Regions from separate parts of the Streptomyces sp. NPDC049970 genome, predicted to be linked through region 2. Evidence: riboswitches for the same ligand, from Rfam matches in the RefSeq annotation. Region 2 holds a riboswitch; each other region holds the start of a gene.

Region 1 (6,254 bases), on a different contig from region 2:
AGGCGCTCAGGGACGCCGGCGTCGACGTACCGCTGCGCACGTTCGGAGTTCCCGAGCGGTTCCTCGCACACGCCGGGCGCGCCGAGGTGCTCGCCGACACCGGGCTGACCCCGGTGGAGATCGCGGGACGCATCGGCGCTGCGCTGGAACGCCGAAGGGCAGTCGGAAGGCGGGACATGCCGAAGGAGAGCGGCGCATGAAGTACGAACGGCCGGGCTTCGACCTGGCGCGGCTCCTTGCGGAGCGCGGCGCCGAAAGGTACGACCTGCACACCCGGCACCTCAACCACCAGCTGCCGAGGATGCTGCGCACCATCGGCTTCGACAAGGTCTACGAACGGGCCGAGGGCGCGTACTTCTGGGACGCCGAGGGCAACGACTACCTCGACATGCTCGCCGGGTTCGGGGTGATGGGGCTGGGCCGGCACCACCCCGTCGTACGCAAGGCGCTCCACGACGTCCTGGACGCCGGGCTCGCGGACCTCACGCGGTTCGACTGCCAGCCGCTGCCCGGCCTGCTGGCCGAGAGGCTGCTGGCGCACAGCCCGCACCTGGACCGGGTCTTCTTCGGCAGCAGCGGTACGGAGGCGGTCGAGACCGCGCTGAAGTTCGCCAGGTACGCCACCGGCAAGCCGCGGATCCTCTACTGCGGCCACGCCTTCCACGGGCTGACGACCGGATCGCTCTCGGTCAACGGCGAGGAGGGGTTCCGGGACGGGTTCGCGCCGCTGCTGCCCGACACCGCCATCGAGCTCGGCGACCTCGACGCCCTGCGGCGCGAGCTGAAGCGCGGGGACGTGGCCGCACTCATCGTGGAACCGATCCAGGGCAAGGGCGTCCACGCCTCACCGCCCGGGTTCCTCCGGGAGGCGCAGGAACTGCTGCACCGGCACAAGGCCCTGCTCATCGCCGACGAGGTGCAGACCGGGCTGGGCAGGACCGGTGACTTCTACGCCTACCAGCACGAGGAGGGGGTCGAACCGGACCTGCTCTGCGTCGCCAAGGCGCTGTCCGGCGGGTACGTCCCGGTCGGAGCGACCCTCGGCAAGGACTGGATCTTCAAGCGCGTCTACTCCTCCATGGACCGGGTCCTCGTCCACTCCGCGAGCTTCGGGTCCAACGCGCAGGCCATGGCGGCCGGCCTCGCCGTCCTCTCGGTGATGGAGCAGGAGGAGACCGTCGCGAACGCCCGCCGCACCGGCGATCTGCTGCGCGAGCGGCTCGCCGGGCTGGTCGGCCGCTACGAGTTGCTGCACGAGGTGCGAGGCCGGGGGCTGATGATCGGCATCGAGTTCGGCCGGCCGTCCTCGCTCAGGCTGCGCAGCCGCTGGACGATGCTGCAAGCGGCCCGCAAGGGGCTCTTCGCCCAGATGGTGGTCGTACCGCTGCTGCAGAAGCACCGCATCCTCACCCAGGTCTCCGGCGACCACCTGGAGGTGATCAAACTGATTCCCCCGCTGGTCGTCGGAGAGCCGGAGGTGGAGCGCTTCGTGGCCGCCTTCACCGCCGTGATGGACGACGCGCACAGCGGCAGCGGACTGATGTGGGACTTCGGCAGGACGCTGGTGAAACAGGCCGTCGCCAACCGCTGACACTTTGCCTCTGAGGCAATAAATTTGCCTCAGAGGCAGGATCCTGGCCCAATGGAGGTATGAATCCTCCTGACGGAGGGGCGGCCGACGAGCTCCCGGGAGTCGCGCCGCGCCTGCGAGAGCTGCGCCGCGACCGCGGACTGACGCTGGAGAGCGCCGCCGGGCGTGCCGGACTCTCCCCGGCCCACCTCTCCAGGCTCGAGACGGGCCGGCGTCAGCCCTCGCTGCCGATGCTGCTCGGCCTGGCCCGCGTCTACGGTACGACGGTCTCCGAGCTCCTGGGCGAGATGCCCCCCGAACGTGACGCGATCGTCCGGGGCGGACCGGCCGAAGGCCCGCCCGACGACGGGGCCGACGGCTGGATCTACCGGCAGGCGGGCGGTTCGGGACGCGCCATGCAGGCACTGCGCGTCCGCGTCCCCCACGGCACCGAGGGGGATCTCGTGCGCGTCCACCCCGGGGAGGAATGGCTCTACCTCCTCGACGGCCGGCTCAGGGTCGTGCTGGGGGAGACCGTGCACGATCTCGGTCCGGGCGACAGCGCGCACTTCGACTCGCTCACCCCGCACCGGATCGCGGCCCTCGACCGCGGTGGGGCGAGCCTGCTCTTCGTCCACACGCTGCTGCAGAGCCCGCCCGCCGAGCTGTGCCTGGGCGGCGCGGTCCGGCGGCTCTGATCGCGCGCGCCTCGATCGGCGCACCCTTGTTCCCACCCGGGCCCTAGCGTTCCCACCCCGGCCCGAGCGGCCGGAAGAGAGGACTGTCATGTCCGATTCGGAGTACTACGACCCGCTCACCCCGCGACGAGCCGAGGGCGCCGACACCCAGGAGCGGCGGATGCCGCGCGGCCTGGTGATCCGGCTCGTCGCCTACCTGGTGGCCGGACACGTCGTCGCGGCCTTCCTCTACATCCTGTTCAACGTGGCCGGCAAGGGCTGACCGCCACCGCTACGGTTTCCCGGACGGCGGGCCGTTCACGGACGCCGAGCGTCCTCGACGAGTCGCTCGCGCAGTTTCTCGCGGGTCTCGTCGCTGACCTTCAGCCCTTCCCGGAGGTAGCGCTCGGTGCTGCCCCAGGTCTCCTCGATGGCCGCGAACGCCGCGGCCAGGTATTCGCGGTGGGCCCCGAAGAGCGGATTGAGCAGCTCCATCACCTCGTCGGACATCCCCGCCGACGAGGTGTCGCTGCGGCGCACCTTGTAGCGGCGATGAGCGTCGTTCGACTTGAGGTAGTCGGCCTCGACAGCGTCCTTCTCGACCCCGACCGCCAGCAGTGACACCGCCACCGAGAGGCCGGCCCGGTCCTTGCCCGCCGCACAGTGCATCAGCGCCGGCACGCTGTCCTCGGCCAGGGCGTGCAGTACGCGGCTGTGCTCGGCCGTGCGGTCCTTGATCATCGTGCGGTACGACAGGACCATGCGCTCCGTGCCCTTGCCGTCGGCCAGGATCGAGCGCAGCTGCTGGATGTCGCCGTCGCGCACCAGCCGCCAGAACTCCGCGCCGTCAGCCGGGTCGGAGAGCGGAATGCTGACATTCCGGACGCCGGGCAGCTCCACGTCGTACCCGTCGAGCTTGTGGTCGGCCGCGTTGCGGAAGTCGAAGACCGTGTGCAGTCCGAGCCCGGCGAGGAAGGCGGTGTCGGCCTCGGTGGCGTGGGCGAGGTGGCCGCTGCGGTAGAGGCGTCCGAAGCGCACGGTGCGTCCGTCGACCGTCGGGAGCCCGCCGACGTCGCGGAAGTTGCGGACACCGGTCAGGTCGACGTCCGTCGGCTCGGGGCCGGCCGGCGGGACCTCTGGCAGCTGCGTCACAAGGGCTCCTGGAGTGTCTGGCGTCGGCGCCGCTCGCCGACGGGGGCACGCTCGCGACGATACGACATGGCCGCGTCGGCTCACGGCCCCGGGCGCTGCGGTGTCCCCCCGCCGGGCCGACGACCGCAACATGTCCGTATTAATGCATTTAGCAGAACATGCCCTGCTTGTGCGGGAGATGAGGGGAGGGGGGTGAGCGAGGTCATATCCGTGACGGTGTGTGGCGAGGGTGCTCGTGGGTATTCCGGACGCCCTGCGGAAAGCCAAGATCCGTAATCCACGGAGTGTGACGGGAATTGCGCGACGGAATTGAGGTGTCGATTCCGGTTCGCATTCCGAGGCTTGTTCCCGGAGTCCCGGCTCGCTTACGGTCACGGTCAATCCGGACGGAACGCCTAATCCTGCCGCCGCCCGGAATCCGCACCGACTCACGTGTGGCAGGAGCGGGGGAACCAGGTAAGCCGCCGACCGGAGCCATCCGGAACGGCTCGGGGTCAAGACGCGCCACCGCGCGGCCGGGCATCTCCAGTCCGAACCCGACAGCTCACCTCGTAGGCGCCGGAGAGGAATTCCCCATGCCCGCAAAAGGCAAGCACCGCCGTAAGAAGACCGGCCCGATCTCCCGCGGCTTCCTCGCCGCGGGTACCGGCGGCGCCGTACTCGCCCTCCCGCTGATCGGCGCCACCGGCGCCCACGCCGCGGAGCAGGCCGCGCCCGCCGCGGCCAAGTCCGCCTCCGTCGCCGAGAGCGCGCCCGCCACCGGGGTGAAGGGCTCCCCGAAGACCTACTCCGTGGTCGCCGGCGACTACCTCGCGAAGATCGCCAGTAGCCAGAAGACCAAGGGCGGATGGCAGAAGCTGTACAAGGACAACCGCGACGTCGTCGGTGGGAACCCGAGCCTGATCCGCCCGGGAATGAAGCTGACCCTCGGTGCCAAGGCCCCCGGTGCGACCGGGAAGCCGGCCGCCGAGGCCGCGCCCTCCAAGGCGAAGTCCGCCCCGAAGCCCGCCGCCGAGAAGGCCGCTCCGGCCGAGAACGCCGCCGCCACCGCCGACTCCGGTGCCTCGCAGAGCACCGGCTCCGGCTACGCGGCGCCGGTGGAGAGCCCCACGGTCACCACGCAGTACCGCGCCTCCGGCGCCAGCTGGTCCAGCGGCTACCACACCGGTTCCGACTTCCAGGCCGCATCCGGCACCAGCGTCCGGTCCATCGGCCCGGGCACCGTGGTCTCCGCGGGCTGGAGCGGCTCGTACGGCAACGAGGTCGTCATCCAGCACAGCGACGGCATGTACTCGCAGTACGCCCACCTGTCCTCGCTGGAGGTCTCGGCCGGACAGACCGTCACCGGCGGGCAGCAGATCGGCCTTTCCGGCTCCACCGGCAACTCCACCGGCCCGCACCTCCACTTCGAGGTCCGCACCGGTCCGAGCTACGGCTCGGACGTCGACCCGATCGCGTACCTGCGTTCGCACGGCGTCTCCATCTGAGGGGCGACACCCGAGGGTTGAGCAGAGGGGCGGTGCGCACGGCGCGCCGCCCCTCTGCTTATTCCGGCTTTACCAAAACCTGACCAGGTGGTCTTTGTCACCAACCGTCAACCCCTTATTACGGTCGCGTAGGTCACATTCGAAGGTGCAGGATAAGTCGTTGTGGCAGACGATTCGAGAAACAAGACACGAGGCATCATCGGGTCGTACGCGGCGATCGGCGACAGTTTCACCGAGGGCGTCGGGGACCCCGGCCCGGACGGGCGGCTCGTCGGCTGGGCGGACCGGTTCGCGGTACTCCTCGCGGACCGGCTCCCCGTCCCCGACGCGCTGGCCCGCCCGGTGGACGACCCGCACGGGATATTCCGGTACGCCAATCTCGCCGTACGCGGACGACTCCTCGACCAGATAGTCGAGGAACAGGTCCCCCGCGCGAAGCAGCTCGCACCGGACCTGGTGAGCTTCTGCGCGGGCGGCAACGACATCCTGCGTCCCGGTTCCGACCCGGACGACGTGGCCGAGCGCTTCGAGCGCGCGGTGGCCGACCTGGCGCGCTCGGTCGGCACGGTCATGGTGACCACCGGCTTCGACACCCGGGACATCCCGGTGCTGAAGCATCTGCGCGGCAAGATCGCCACATACACCGCACACGTCCGGTCCATCGCCGACCGCTACGACTGCCCGGTCCTGGACCTGTGGTCCCTGCGGTCGGTCCAGGACCGCAGGGCCTGGGACAACGACCGGCTGCACCTCTCGCCCGAGGGGCACACCCGGGTCGCGCTGCGCGCCGCCCAGGTGCTCGGCCTCGGCGTGCCGGCCGACCCCGACCAGATGTGGCCCCCGCAGGCACAGCGCGGAGCTCTCGAGGTGCGCCGGGACGACATCAACTGGGCGCGGGAGTACCTCGTCCCGTGGATCGGCCGACGGCTGCGCGGTGAGTCCTCCGGCGACCACGTAGAGGCCAAGCGCCCCGATCTGCTGCCGCTCTGACCGCCCCCGGCGTTCTCCACCGCGGCCGACGCCGGGCGGCACGCCCTCTCGGCGGCCGACGGAGAACGGCGGACGCTTTTCGGCGGGTGGCACGTGACGTAAGGCAGCGGGCGTTCTCAGCGGCTGACGTAGGGCAGCAGGCGCCTGCCCGGTCGCGGGTGGGCGAGTCCGTCCGGAGCGGGCGCCCGCACCGGACGGGCCGGTATGCGCTCCAGGACGCCTCCCGCGAAGACGTCGTACAGCGGCAAGGTCTCCAGGTGGACGTAGCCGATGTGGCAGTCGCACACCTCCAGCGGGCATCCGCGCGGCCCGAGTGAGCTCCGGTAGCTGCCGTCGTACAGGTTGCCCAGTTCCGCCCGGACGAAGTGACAGCGCCGC
Region 2 (6,254 bases):
CTGTCCCCGCTACTGAAAGACCGAGGCCCGGATCCTTACAAGGATCCGGGCCTCGGTCGTGTGCCGGAGTCGACCTCCGTGGCCGGGCTTGACCTTGACGCTACGTAAAGATCTAGCGTTTCCGGCATGGAGTGGTCCATCCAGGAAATCGCCCGTAGAGCGGGCACCACCAGCCGGACGCTCCGGCACTACGGAGATCTCGGTCTCCTCGTGCCGAGCCGCACGGGTGCCAACGGCTACCGCTACTACGACCAGGACGCGCTGGTCAGGCTCCAGCGCATCCTCCTGTTGCGGGGGCTCGGCCTCTCACTGCCCGCGATCAAGGACGTGCTGGAGGGGCAGCGGGACACCTCCGTGGCGCTCCGGGCCCATCTGCGCCTGCTGGAGCAGGAGCGCGAGCGCATCGGCCGGCAGATCGCGTCGGTGCGGACCACTCTCCACAGGACCGAGGAAGGGGAAGGGCTCATGGCCGAGGAAGTGTTCGACGGCTTCGACCACACGGTGCACGAGCAGGAGGTGACCGAGCGCTGGGGCCAGGAGGCGTACGAGCGCAGCGACCGGTGGTGGCGCGGGCTGAGCCCGGACGGGCGCGCGGGCTTCCAGGGCGCGCACGACGCCATCGCCCGGGACTACGGCGAGGCGAGGGCGGCCGGCCTGGAGCCGGGGGGCGACGAGGTGCAGGACATCGCGCGCCGCCACTGCGAGTGGCTGTCGGCGACCGCCGAGGTCACTCGTTCGTATGTGACGGGCATCGGTGAGATGTACGTCGCCGATCCCCGCTTCGGGAAGAACTACGATCGCCACGGGGACGGAACCGCCGTCTTCGTACGGGATGCACTGACGACGTACGCGCGGCGCCGGCTCTCCGACTGACCATCGGGGGACACGGGGCTCCGGTGCGCTCCTCCCACAGGCCGACGACGGGTCGCCGCACGGCGCGGCTCCGTCAGGCCGGGGTGGAGCGCTGTACCGTCCGCAGCCGTGGGCGGAGCGGGCAGGGAGTGCACAGGTGGGGAAGCGGGACGTACGAGGGCGAGGTCGAGCCGAGGGGAACGCGCGCGCCCGGAGGCTCGTGCGCCTGCTGCCCACCCTCATGATCGCCGTCGGAGTGGTCTTCGACCTCGCGACCCCGACCGCGGTGTCCGCCGTTCCGCTCTTCGCCGCGGCCCCGCTGATCGCGGCCCCCTTCTTCTCGTTGGCCGCCACCATCCGCACAGGGGTGGCCGCGACCCTCGTGGTCCTCGTCATCCGGGTCTCCGACGGCGTGCTCGCCAAGGTCGTGCCGATCACCGACCTGCTGACCCTGATCACCGTCGCCGCGCTCTCCCTCGTCATCAACCGCGTCGTGTGGCGCGGCAACGAACAACTGGCCTCGGCGCGGGTCATCGCGGAGACTGCGATGCGCGCGGTGCTCCCGGTACCCGAGGACCGGATCGGCGGGCTGCTGGTCGCGGCGCGGTACGAGGCGGCGCAGGCGGACGAGTTCGTCGGCGGAGACCTGTTCGCCGTCGCGGACACGCCCTTCGGGGTGCGGCTGGTCGTCGGGGACGTACGGGGCAAGGGGCTGGACGCCGTGGCGGCGGTGGCCGTCGTGATCGGGGCGTTCCGTGAGGCCGCCGAGCAGGAGCGGTCGCTGGAGGGAGTGGTCCAGCGGCTGGAGAGGGCGCTCGCCCGGGAGAGCTCGCGGCGTGGCGGGCTCGACTCGATGGAGGGGTTCGTGACCGCCGTGCTCGCCGAGATCCCGGTGGGTTCGGACATGCTGAGGGTGATCAACCGCGGCCACCCCGAGCCGATCGTGCTCCACGCGGACGGTGCGCTGGACGTGCTGACGCCGACCGAGCCCGCGTTGCCGCTCGGTATGGGCCTCGACGCCTGGCCGGACCGTTCGGACGAGTGGGCTCTGCCGTCCGGGGCGACGTTCCTGGCGTTCACCGACGGGCTTTCGGAGGCCCGGGACGCGAGGGGGGTCTTCTACGACCCGGCGGCCCGGCTGCGCGGCCGGCTCTTCCCGGGACCCGAGGAACTGCTCTCCGCGCTCACCGACGACGTACGGCTGCACACGGGCGGCCGGTCGACGGACGACCTCGCGCTCCTCGCGGTGGGGCGGCCGGCGCGGGGGCAGCCCGCACGGCGGAGGACGGTGAAGATCGTGGGGCGGGATCGTGAATGACCGTCCACGACCGTCCGTGGTCGAAGGGTGCCGCTGCGCATAACATTTGACGCAACGTCAGAAAATGTTATGGAGCTGATGGGCGCTCAACTCGTCCGGTTGGGGTTGATTGGTCCCTGAAAGTCCAGGCCCGAGTCGTGAAAGATCTGTGGGAACAGCTTGGAATCGGACCCGAGTGTCTATTAACGTTCGATAACGCAGCGCGGTTGTCCCAGTCGTCGCCAGAGGCGGCACCGTGCGCAGCGCTTAATCCCGCAAGGGAACCGGGGAACCATTTACTTGGGGTGAATCAGACACCTGAGTCCTGTGAGGGACGAAGGCGTCCGTAGGAGACCTTCCTGCTCCGAACCCGTCAGCTAACCCGGTAGGCGAGAAGGAAGGAAAGGAGCGCGCCCACGTGGCGTCAAATCAGCCTGCCCCCGAGGCTCCGGCACCCTTCAGGACCGGCGGTCCCGGTGAGGACGGCAGGACGTGGGAGGAATGGAACCCCACCGAGGACTCCCTCCGCCCCGTACGCGGTAGGCATCGCGTAGCCAAGCAGCGTGGCCTCGCCCGCAGCTCCACGGTCCTCGGCGTCGGTGTCATCGCGGCCGTCGGTGCGGGCGGCATGGCCTCCGCGCAGAGCAAGCCGCCGGTCTCCATCTCTCTTCCCGATTCCATCGCGGACAACCTTCCCGATGCCAAGTCCCTGCCCGGCGTGGGCTCGTTCATGTCCGCCGACCAGGCCAAGGACGCGGTCACCGGGGCCTCCCCGCTCACCACCGCCGGCATCACGGCCGCCGAGGCCGAGTCGGGCACCACGGACGCCGGCGAGGCGCTGCGCGCCCGCATCCTCCAGCAGGCCGAGCAGCAGCAGGCCGGGGCCGAGGCCGAGGTCAGGGCCGCGGAGGAGAAGGCGGCGGCCGAGGAGGCCGCGGCCCAGGCGGCGAAGCAGCAGAGCGCCGCCGAGGCGAAGGCCGCCGCGAAGAAGAAGGCGGCCGAAGAGGCGGCGGAGAAGAAGGCCGAGGCCGAGCGCCTCGCCAAGCTCGCCGCCAGCTACGCCATTCCGACCTCGTCGTACACCATCACCTCGACCTTCGGCCAGTCCGGCTCGATGTGGTCCTCCGGCCACCACACCGGGCTGGACTTCGCCGCTCCGACCGGCACTCCGGTCAAGGCCGTGCACAGCGGTACCGTCAAGTCGGCCGGCTGGTCCGGTTCGTACGGATACCGCACGGTGCTGGAGCTCGACGACGGCACCGAGGTCTGGTACTGCCACCAGTCCTCGATGGACGTCACCGCCGGCCAGAAGGTCAGCACCGGTGACACCATCGGCCGCGTCGGCGCCACCGGCAACGTGACCGGCCCGCACCTGCACCTGGAGATCCACACCGCGGACGGCTCGGGCATCGACCCGATGGGCTGGCTGCGCGGCAAGGGCCTCTCGGTCTGAGCGCCCGCGCCGGCACACGGCGCACCGAAACCCCGGCGGCCCTGGCGCACAACCCCCCGACGTCAGGGCCGCCGGCCTGTCCGGACGGCTGCCCGCGCCGGTGGCGGACCTCGGACCGACCGGGGAGCAGCGGGCCGAGCCGACCGCCGTATCGGCCTGTGGTCCGGGCCCCGACGGTTCCCGTCCGAGGCCCGGCCCCGGCGGGAGGGGAGAGCTCAGGACGGCGGTGCCTGTGTGGGCGGAGCGGATCGGCTGCCGTCCTCCAGGTAGGGGTTGTAGCCGCCGTAGTGGCGGTGCGGTGCGGGGATCCGCTGCGGAGCGGGCCCGCCGTAGGTCTGCCGGCGTGGGAACTGCGGTTGCGGCCCGTGAGCGCGCATCCGGCCCGTGGTGCGTGCCGCGAACGTCAGGGCGGGACCCGCGACCTCCCGGCGCTGCCAGAGGTGGTGCAGCAACTCCTGCTCCCGGAGGGCGAAGTCGGCGTCCGCGCCGTCGTGGCGGGCCCGCCGGCGCAGCATGGCCAGGGACGTCGCGAACGACTCGTACTCCGCGACCGCCCGTGCGGCGGCCCTGCCCCGTGCGCGGTCCGGGCCCCCGCTGTGCCAGTGCCTGGCCATGTCGCGGGCCACGCCCCGCGCCCGCATCGAAGCCAGGGCGAACGGCTCGGCGGGGGTGAGCCAGCCTGCCGCCGCGTACACCGGCAGCTCCGTGGAGAGCGTCCGGAGCTCCCGCTGCCGTGACCAGACGGCCAGCCAGGTCACCAGGCCGAAGCACGGCACCATGAACGCCCCGTACACCGCGTAGAAGCCGTACGGGCCGAAGGACGACGAGCCGTTCCACAGGGCGTGCATGCCCATGGCGAGGGCGAGTCCCAGCAGCGGCAGCACGACCCGGCGCACCCGGTGGCGCGCACCGCCCAGCGCGGCGATCCCGAAGCCGATGCCGGAGAGCACCGTGAACAGGGGATGCGCGAAGGGGGACATGACCACGCGAACGAAGAACGTCCCGGCCGTCAGGGACGCGAGGCCCGTGGTCCCCAACTCCTGGTCCTCGCCGAAAGCCTGCCCCAGGTAGAGGATGTTCTCGGTGAAGGCGAAGCCGGTCGCGGTGAATCCGGCGACCACGATGCCGTCGACGACACCGCCGAACTGCCGTCTGCGGAAGAGGAAGATCAGTAGAACGGCCGCCCCCTTCGCGCACTCCTCGACGACCGGGGCGATCACCGTGGCGCCGAGGGTGTCGGCGCTCGCCGGGTCCGCGGTGGCCGTCGCTATCCAGCGGGTCGCGAAGGAGTTGGCGATGATCGCGACGAGCGCGGCGGCGCACGCCCCCCAGGCGAAGGCGAACAGCAGGTTCCGCCACGGCCCGGGCTCGACCCGGTCGAGCCACCGGAACGCCGCCATCAGCAGCGGCACGGGCAGCACGGCCAGGCCAAGACCCACCAGGAAGCCCTCGGTGCCGGTCTGTTCACGCACCAGGGCCAGGATCACCAGCCCGCAGAGCGCGAGCACGCTGATCACCGCGCCGGCGCGGAAGGCCTTGCTGCGCCAGACCATGCCGACGCGGCGCGGCCGGTAACGCCACTGGCCACGCTCCGGGACGGCACGCAGGTACTCGTCGAGCCGCTGCTCCTCGAGTACCGGGACGGCCGGCTGCTGGTGCTGCACGAACCCCTCGGACACCTGATGACCCTAACGAGGGGGACCGACAGCCCGCCACGGTGCGGTGGCCGGTGACAACCGTCGGCGGCTGATCAGCGACGGGTGAACAGCACGTCGCGCACCACGTGTCCCTTGTCCAGGCCCTGCCCCTCGAAGCGGGTCAGTGGCCTGAAACCGGGCCGGGGCGCGTATCCGCCGTCGTCCTGCGTGTTCTCGTACAGGGGGTGCGCCGTCAGCACTTCCAGCATCTGCTCGGCGTACGGCTCCCAGTCCGTCGCGCAGTGCAGGACCGCGCCCGGCTTCAGGCGTTCCGCCACGAGGTCGAGGAACTCCGGCTGGATCAGGCGCCGCTTGTGGTGCCGCTTCTTGGGCCAGGGGTCGGGGAAGTACACCCGGAGCCCGTCCAGCGCCGCGGGCTCGAGCATCTCGCGGAGCAGGATGATCGCGTCGCCGTTGGCGACCCGGACGTTGGACACCCCCGCCCGGTCGGCGAGCCCGAGCAGATTGCCCTGTCCCGGGGTGTGCACGTCGACGGCCAGGATTCCGGTGCCGGGGTCGTCGGCGGCCATCTGCGCCGTGGCCTCGCCCATGCCGAAGCCGATCTCCAGGACCACCGGGAGTCCGTCGAACAGGGTGGGGAGATCGAGGACACGGAGGCCGTCGATGTCCAGGCCCCACTCGGGCCACAGGCGCTTCAGGGCGTCCTCCTGGCCGGGGGTCACCCTGCTGCGGCGCGGCTGGAAGCTCCGGATCCTGCGCTCGTGGTGCGAACCGGCGGGGTCGGCCGCGGGACCGCCGGGGAACCGGGGCTCCTGGCGGAGCCTGCGCTGCCGTTCGAAGGCGGCGTCACGCAGCGCTCGGGCCTCCGCATCCGCTTCGGTGCCGCCGGGTGACCGGGCGCCCCGACCGGGCGACGGGGCGGGCGAACGGGGCGTGTCGCCGGGCGTCTCCGGAGTGGGGCCGGGCGTCTCTGGGGTGGGGTTCACAGGCTCAG
Region 3 (6,254 bases), on a different contig from region 2:
GGAGCGCATCGACCTGAAGGAGCGTCAGGCCGCTGACAAGAAGAAGCGCGAGGAGGACGCCGCGCGCCGCGAGGCCGCGCGCCCCAAGTTCGCCCTGCCCGTCTCACAGCACGGCCTCAGCGCCAGCTACGGCCAGGCCGGTGTGAACTGGATGTCCGTGCACACCGGTATCGACTTCCCGGTCACCTACGGCACGCCCGTGATGGCGGCGACGGACGGCACCGTGCGGACCCAGTGGAACAGCGCCTACGGGAACATGGCCATCGTGACCGCGGCCGACGGCACCGAGACCTGGTACTGCCACCTCAGCACCACCAAGATCCGGTCGGGTCCGGTCAAGGCGGGCGATGTCATCGCCTACTCGGGCAGCTCGGGCAACTCGACCGGCCCGCACCTGCACTTCGAGGTACGGCCCGGCGGCGGCTCGGCGATCGACCCGATGCCGTGGCTCGTCAGCCACGGCCTCAACCCGAACTGAGACCGTCCGGCACCTGGAGGACGGCGGTGCAGGACCGCGGTGCAGGACGGCGGGGGCCCGGCGCGCGGCCCCACGCCGTCTCCACGTACACGACAACTTCGCGCGCACGCCACGCCCCCGCACGCGAAAACGGCACGCGACCCTGCGCCGCCCCCCGCACGCGACAGCGGAACGCAGCCCCGGCCCTCCCAGCCGGAGGGCCGCCCGCAAGCACGCCCCCCGTTCCGGCGGGTCCGGGTCAGAGTTTCTCGACCGGTGCGTAGCGCAGCAGAAGCTTCTTGGGCCGCTCGTCGCCGAAGTCGACCGTCGCCTTCGCCTGGTCGCCGAACCCGTCGACCGCCGTGACCGTCCCCAGGCCGAACTGGTCGTGCGTGACCCGGTCCCCCACCACCAGCGTGACGACGGGCTTCTCGGAGGTGCGCCGGGTCGCGAACCCCGCCGGCCCGGACTTCGAGCGCGACGAGGACAGCGACGACGTGATCCCCGAAGTCGGGCCCGCCGGAGCCGCCATCGGCCCCTTGCGCTTCCACTCCAGGTGCTGGTCCGGGATCTCCTCCAGGAAGCGTGACGGCGGGTTGTACGCGGGCTGACCCCACGCACTGCGCATCGCCGCCCTGGTGAGGTAAAGGCGCTCACGGGCACGCGTGATGCCCACGTACGCCAGCCTGCGCTCCTCCTCCAGCTCCTTGACCTGTCCCAGCGCCCGCATGTGGGGGAAGACGCCGTCCTCCATGCCGGTCAGGAACACCACCGGGAATTCGAGCCCCTTGGCGGTGTGCAGCGTCATCAGCGTGACGACACCGGAGCCGTCCTCGTCCTCGTCGGGGATCTGGTCGGCGTCTGCGACGAGCGCGACCTTCTCCAGGAACTCGGCCAGTGTCCCGGAACCCTCGTCCTCCGCACGCTCCTGCTCGAACTCGAGCGCGACGGCGGCGAGTTCCTGGAGGTTCTCGATACGGGTCTCGTCCTGCGGATCGGTGGAGGCCTGGAGCTCGGCGAGATAGCCGGTCCGCTCCATGACGGCCTCCAGCACGACCGCCGGACCGGCGCCGGACTCCACGATCGTGCGGAGTTCCTCCATCAGCGTGTTGAACCGCCTCACGGCGTTGGTCGACCGGGCCGCCATGCCGTACGCCTCGTCGACGCGGCGCAGGGCCTGCGGGAAGGAGATCTTCTCGCGCATCGACAGCGCGTCGATCATCGCCTCGGCCCGGTCGCCGATACCCCGCTTGGGCACGTTGAGGATGCGGCGGAGCGGGACCGTGTCCTCGGGGTTGGAGAGGACCCGGAGGTAGGCCAGGACGTCCCTGACCTCCTTGCGCTCGTAGAAGCGCACTCCGCCGACGACCTTGTAGGGGAGCCCGACCCGGATGAAGATCTCTTCGAAGACACGGGACTGGGCGTTCGTACGGTAGAAGACGGCGACGTCGCCCGCCTTCGCCTCCCCGGCGTCCGTGAGGCGGTCGATCTCGGTGGCGACGAACTGCGCCTCGTCGTGCTCGGTGTCGGCGACGTAGCCCGTGATCCGGGTTCCGGTGCCGGCGTTCGTCCAGAGGTTCTTGGGGCGGCGGCTCTCGTTGCGCTCGATCACGGCGTTGGCCGCGGAGAGGATCGTCTGGGTGGAGCGGTAGTTCTGCTCCAGCATGATCGTCTTCGCGTCCGGGTAGTCCTCCTCGAACTGGAGGATGTTGCGGATGGTCGCGCCCCGGAAGGCGTAGATCGACTGGTCCGCGTCACCGACGACACACAGCTCGCCGGGGGCGTCTGCCTCGCCCGCGGGTCCGACCAGCTCGCGCACCAGGGTGTACTGCGCGTGGTTGGTGTCCTGGTACTCGTCGACCATCACGTGCCGGAAGCGGCGGCGGTAGTGCTCGGCGACGTCGGGGAACGCCTGGAGCAGGTGGACCGTGGTCATGATGATGTCGTCGAAGTCCAGTGCGTTGGCTTCGCGCAGCCGCGCCTGGTAGAGCGCGTACGCCTGCGCCAGGGTCTTCTCGAGACCCTCGGCGGCCTGACCGGCGAAGGTCTCCTCGTCGATCAGCTCGTTCTTCAGGTTCGAGACCTTCGCCGTGAACGACTTCGGCGGAAAGCGCTTCGGGTCGAGGTCGAGATCGCGGCAGACCAGTGCCATCAGTCGCTTGGAGTCGGCGGCGTCGTAGATCGAGAACGACGAGGTGAAACCGAGGAGCTTCGACTCGCGGCGCAGGATCCGCACGCAGGCGCTGTGGAACGTCATGACCCACATGGCGTTGGCGCGCGGGCCGACGAGGTCCTCGACGCGCTCCTTCATCTCGCCCGCGGCCTTGTTGGTGAAGGTGATCGCGAGGATCTGCCCCGGGTGCACCCCGCGCTCGGCCAGCAGATGAGCGATGCGGTGGGTGAGCACCCTGGTCTTGCCCGACCCGGCACCCGCGACGATGAGCAGCGGGGACCCGGCGTGCACGACGGCGGCGCGCTGCTCGGTGTTCAGCCCGTCGAGCAGCGCGGCGGAGTCGACGACGGGGCGCGGCGCGCCGTCGCGGTAGTAAGCGTCGCGGGGCTGCGGCGGGGCGTCGAAGACCTCCCCGAAGAGGCCCTCCGGCACCGCTTCGGGCGCGTGCTCCTCGGGGGGCGGCGGGGGGCCTGCCTCTGCTTGCTGGAGGCCGGTCAGGAAACTGTCGTCAAAGAGGCTGCTCATCGCCTCACAAGTCTAGGCGGACGCACCGACAGCCCGGGCCGCATCGGTGACAAGGACCCGCTCCGCGCACGCAACGGGACGAACCGCCGACGGTGCGTGAGTATCCGGACCGCCGCGCGACGGCCCGGAACCGCGTCGGAGAAAGGTCACGAAAACGTATCGGGCATATCGACCATCAACCTTCACACAGGCACCACAAGTTGGTTAGCGTGCTGCGACGGGTGTCCCGTAACCGATCGAGGCGAACCACGCCGCGCGGGCACCCTCCGCCGAATCCGTACTCCCACGAGGGAGCGCGGAACCGGGGACCCACACGCAACACCGGGGTGAATCGGTCCGTCTCCGCCGGACCGTAGGGCAGCCTTCCGTTCCGCCCGAACCCGACAGCTAACCCGGTAGGCGGTCCACGGAAGGAGATGCCGGTCTTGGCATCGCATCGCAAGCGGCGCACGCGGCTGCGCACGACCACACCTGTGGTCGGTCTCACGACGGCGGCGCTCGCCTCCGTCACCCTGCTCTCCACCCAGAGCGCGACGGCTGCCCCGGCCGAGCCCAAGCCCAGCATCGAGGAAGTGCAGAAGAAGGTCGACGCCCTGTACCGGCAGGCCGGTACCGCGACCCAGCAGTACAACCAGGCGAAGGCGTCGTCGGCCGAGCAGCGCTCGAAAGTGGACGCACTGCTGGAGGCGGCGGCCCGGCGGGCCGACAAGCTCAACGAGACGCGCCGCGAACTGGGGGGGTACGCCGCGGCCCAGTACCGCAGCGGCTCGATCGCCCCGACGGCGACGTTCTTCCTGGCGGACGACCCGCAGTCGTACTTCGACCAGGACCAGCTGATGGCAAGGATGACCAGCCAGCAGCAGAAGACGGTCACCGACTTCCGTACGCAGCAGAAGGAGGCGGCGGCGAAGCGCGTCGAGGCGACGAAGAGCCTCGAGACGCTGACCAAGTCGCAGGCCACCCTGCGCGGCAGCAAGCAGCAGGTGCAGACGAAGCTCACCGAGGCGCGCTCGCTGCTGTCGAAGCTGACCGCCGAGGAGAAGGCGCGGCTCGCCGGGCTGGAGCGCAGGAAGGAGGCGGAGGCCAAGCGCAAGGCCGACGAACTGGCCAGGCAGCAGGCCGCCGCGGACAAGGCGCGGTCCGGGCGCGCCTCGAAGGAGACCGCCCAGAAGGACGCGGGCTCCGGCACGGGAACCGGCTCCGACAGCGGCTACGCGTCGAAGGCCGACAAGGTGCTGGCCTTCGCCCGCGCCCAGATCGGGAAGCCGTACGTCTGGGGTGCGACGGGGCCGTCCTCGTACGACTGCTCCGGGCTCACCCGGGCGGCCTGGAAGGCGGCCGGTGTCGATCTGCCGCGTACGACGTGGGACCAGGTCAAGGTGGGCACACGGGTATCGACCTCGAATCTGCAACCCGGTGACCTGGTCTTCTTCTACGACGACATCAGCCACGTCGGCATCTACAAGGGCGGCGGCATGATGATCCACGCGCCCAAGCCGGGTGCGAACGTCCGCGAGGAGTCGATCTACTACATGCCGATCTACGGCAGTGTGCGCCCGGCGTGACACGTCGGGGGCGACGCACCCGGTGACCGCACCCGGTGCGACACACGACTGACGGCTCACCGCCGGGAGCCGTGGAGGGGGCCGGGATCGCTCCCCGGGCCCCTCCACCCGCACGAACAGGCCGCTCGGGCCGCCTCGGGGGCCGGGAGCCCGGCCCGACCGCTCAGGTCCAGAGCACGGCGATGAAGATGTTGGCGACGGTGAGCCCGCCGACCGCGGCGAAGGCCCCCTTGCCGGCCTTCTCGTCGTCGCGCTTCACATAGACGAGCGCGAGGATCACGACGAGGATCAGCAGCTTGATCCCGATCTTGACGTTGTTCACGCTCTGGTCGTCGGCCTGGTTGAGCCCGACGAGGGCGATGCCCGTGACGAGCATGGTGAGCGCGCCGTGCAGCATGGCCGGAACGAACCGGGCCGTGCCCGCGCCCATGGCCTTCGTCTGGGTCAGGAACCCGCCCAGCAGGGAGGCGATCCCGATGATGTGCAGGGCCACGAAGACATTGATGAGTACGTCCATGGCCGCAGCCTAGGGCCCGGCCATATCACCACTCTCCACCAGGTACTACTTACCGATGAGTTGACGCGAGGCCTGCGCGGATTGCCGGACTCCGACTGAATTTCCCGGTCATTCGGTGGAAACGAAACCGCATCCGAGGGCAATAGCTGTCATTACGCCTCTTCCTCGCGCCCCGGGCTTAGCGTCCATCCCAGGTGACCGATTCTGAACCGCCGCTCCCCGTACCGAGCGGCATCCCGGTCGCCCCGCCAGGAGATCCGGCGGCGGGCCACTCCCCCCTGTGGTGGCCCGCCGGCGGACCCGGGCGGGCCCGCCGGTCCCCCCGACGGGCAGTCGAACGGAAGGACGCACCACCCCCGTGGCCGCCCATCGAGAAGCCGCTCACCGCAAGCCCAGACAGCGCCTGTTCACCGGGCCCGCCGCTCGGACCGCAGCCACCCTCGCCCTCGCGGGCGCGGCGTCCGCGACCGCTCTGGAGGGTGCGGCCCAGGCCGATCCCCAGGTCACCCCGGCCCAGGTCCGGAGCAAGGTCGACCGGCTCTACCACGACGCCGAGGTCTCCACCGAGCGGTACAACGGCGCGAAGGAGAAGGCCACGGCGTCCGAGAGGTCCCTCGACGCCCTGCGCGACGAGGCCGCCCGCAGGACCGAGCGCCTCAACGCCGCGCGCGACGCCCTCGGTGCGTTCGCCACCGCCCAGTACCGCAGCGCCGGCATCGACCCCGCCGTCCGGCTGGTCCTCTCCTCCGACCCCGACGAGTACCTGGAGCGCGCCTCCTACGAGGACCGGGCGGGCGACCGCCAGGCCGGCGCGATCAACGGTGTGCGCAGGCAGATCAGCGACATCGCGCAGCTGCGGGCACGGGCCGAGGACGAAGTGGCGGTCCTCGCCTCGCGCCGGGCCGAGCTGAAGAAGCACAAGGACGCGGTCCGCACCAGACTGGCCGACGCCCGCAAGCTGCTGGCCACCCTCACCGCCGAGCAGCGCGCCGACTACGAGCGCTCCGCCGACGCCGC

What was found. A riboswitch is a leader RNA that binds a small molecule or an ion and turns the genes downstream of it on or off. The one in region 2 is predicted to bind cyclic di-AMP.
Region 1: another riboswitch for cyclic di-AMP. It lies ahead of AB0I83_RS02720 (LysM peptidoglycan-binding domain-containing M23 family metallopeptidase); the one in region 2 lies ahead of AB0I83_RS23380 (M23 family metallopeptidase).
Region 3: another riboswitch for cyclic di-AMP. It lies ahead of AB0I83_RS10215 (NlpC/P60 family protein); the one in region 2 lies ahead of AB0I83_RS23380 (M23 family metallopeptidase).

The regions. Positions count from the first base shown of each region.
Region 1 covers NZ_JBFALP010000001.1:623,134-629,387, forward strand. The annotation lists gene dxs (1-deoxy-D-xylulose-5-phosphate synthase) at 1-200, shown strand, start outside; gene AB0I83_RS02700 (aspartate aminotransferase family protein) at 197-1,591, shown strand; gene AB0I83_RS02705 (XRE family transcriptional regulator) at 1,651-2,268, shown strand; gene AB0I83_RS02710 (DUF6126 family protein) at 2,357-2,530, shown strand; gene AB0I83_RS02715 (tyrosine-protein phosphatase) at 2,566-3,399, opposite strand; cyclic di-AMP (ydaO/yuaA leader) riboswitch at 3,811-3,970, shown strand; gene AB0I83_RS02720 (LysM peptidoglycan-binding domain-containing M23 family metallopeptidase) at 3,975-4,886, shown strand; gene AB0I83_RS02725 (SGNH/GDSL hydrolase family protein) at 5,049-5,876, shown strand; gene AB0I83_RS02730 (STM4011 family radical SAM protein) at 5,993-6,254, opposite strand, start outside.
Region 2 covers NZ_JBFALP010000015.1:15,393-21,646, reverse strand. The annotation lists tRNA gene AB0I83_RS23395 (tRNA-Met) at 1-12, shown strand, start outside; gene AB0I83_RS23390 (MerR family transcriptional regulator) at 127-873, shown strand; gene AB0I83_RS23385 (PP2C family protein-serine/threonine phosphatase) at 1,010-2,170, shown strand; cyclic di-AMP (ydaO/yuaA leader) riboswitch at 2,404-2,556, shown strand; gene AB0I83_RS23380 (M23 family metallopeptidase) at 2,568-3,602, shown strand; gene AB0I83_RS23375 (PrsW family intramembrane metalloprotease) at 3,818-5,281, opposite strand; gene trmB (tRNA (guanosine(46)-N7)-methyltransferase TrmB) at 5,353-6,254, opposite strand, start outside; gene lhgO (L-2-hydroxyglutarate oxidase) at 6,251-6,254, opposite strand, start outside.
Region 3 covers NZ_JBFALP010000004.1:318,733-324,986, reverse strand. The annotation lists gene AB0I83_RS10225 (peptidoglycan DD-metalloendopeptidase family protein) at 1-478, shown strand, start outside; gene pcrA (DNA helicase PcrA) at 717-3,155, opposite strand; cyclic di-AMP (ydaO/yuaA leader) riboswitch at 3,413-3,573, shown strand; gene AB0I83_RS10215 (NlpC/P60 family protein) at 3,572-4,720, shown strand; gene AB0I83_RS10210 (hypothetical protein) at 4,884-5,237, opposite strand; gene AB0I83_RS10205 (NlpC/P60 family protein) at 5,596-6,254, shown strand, end outside.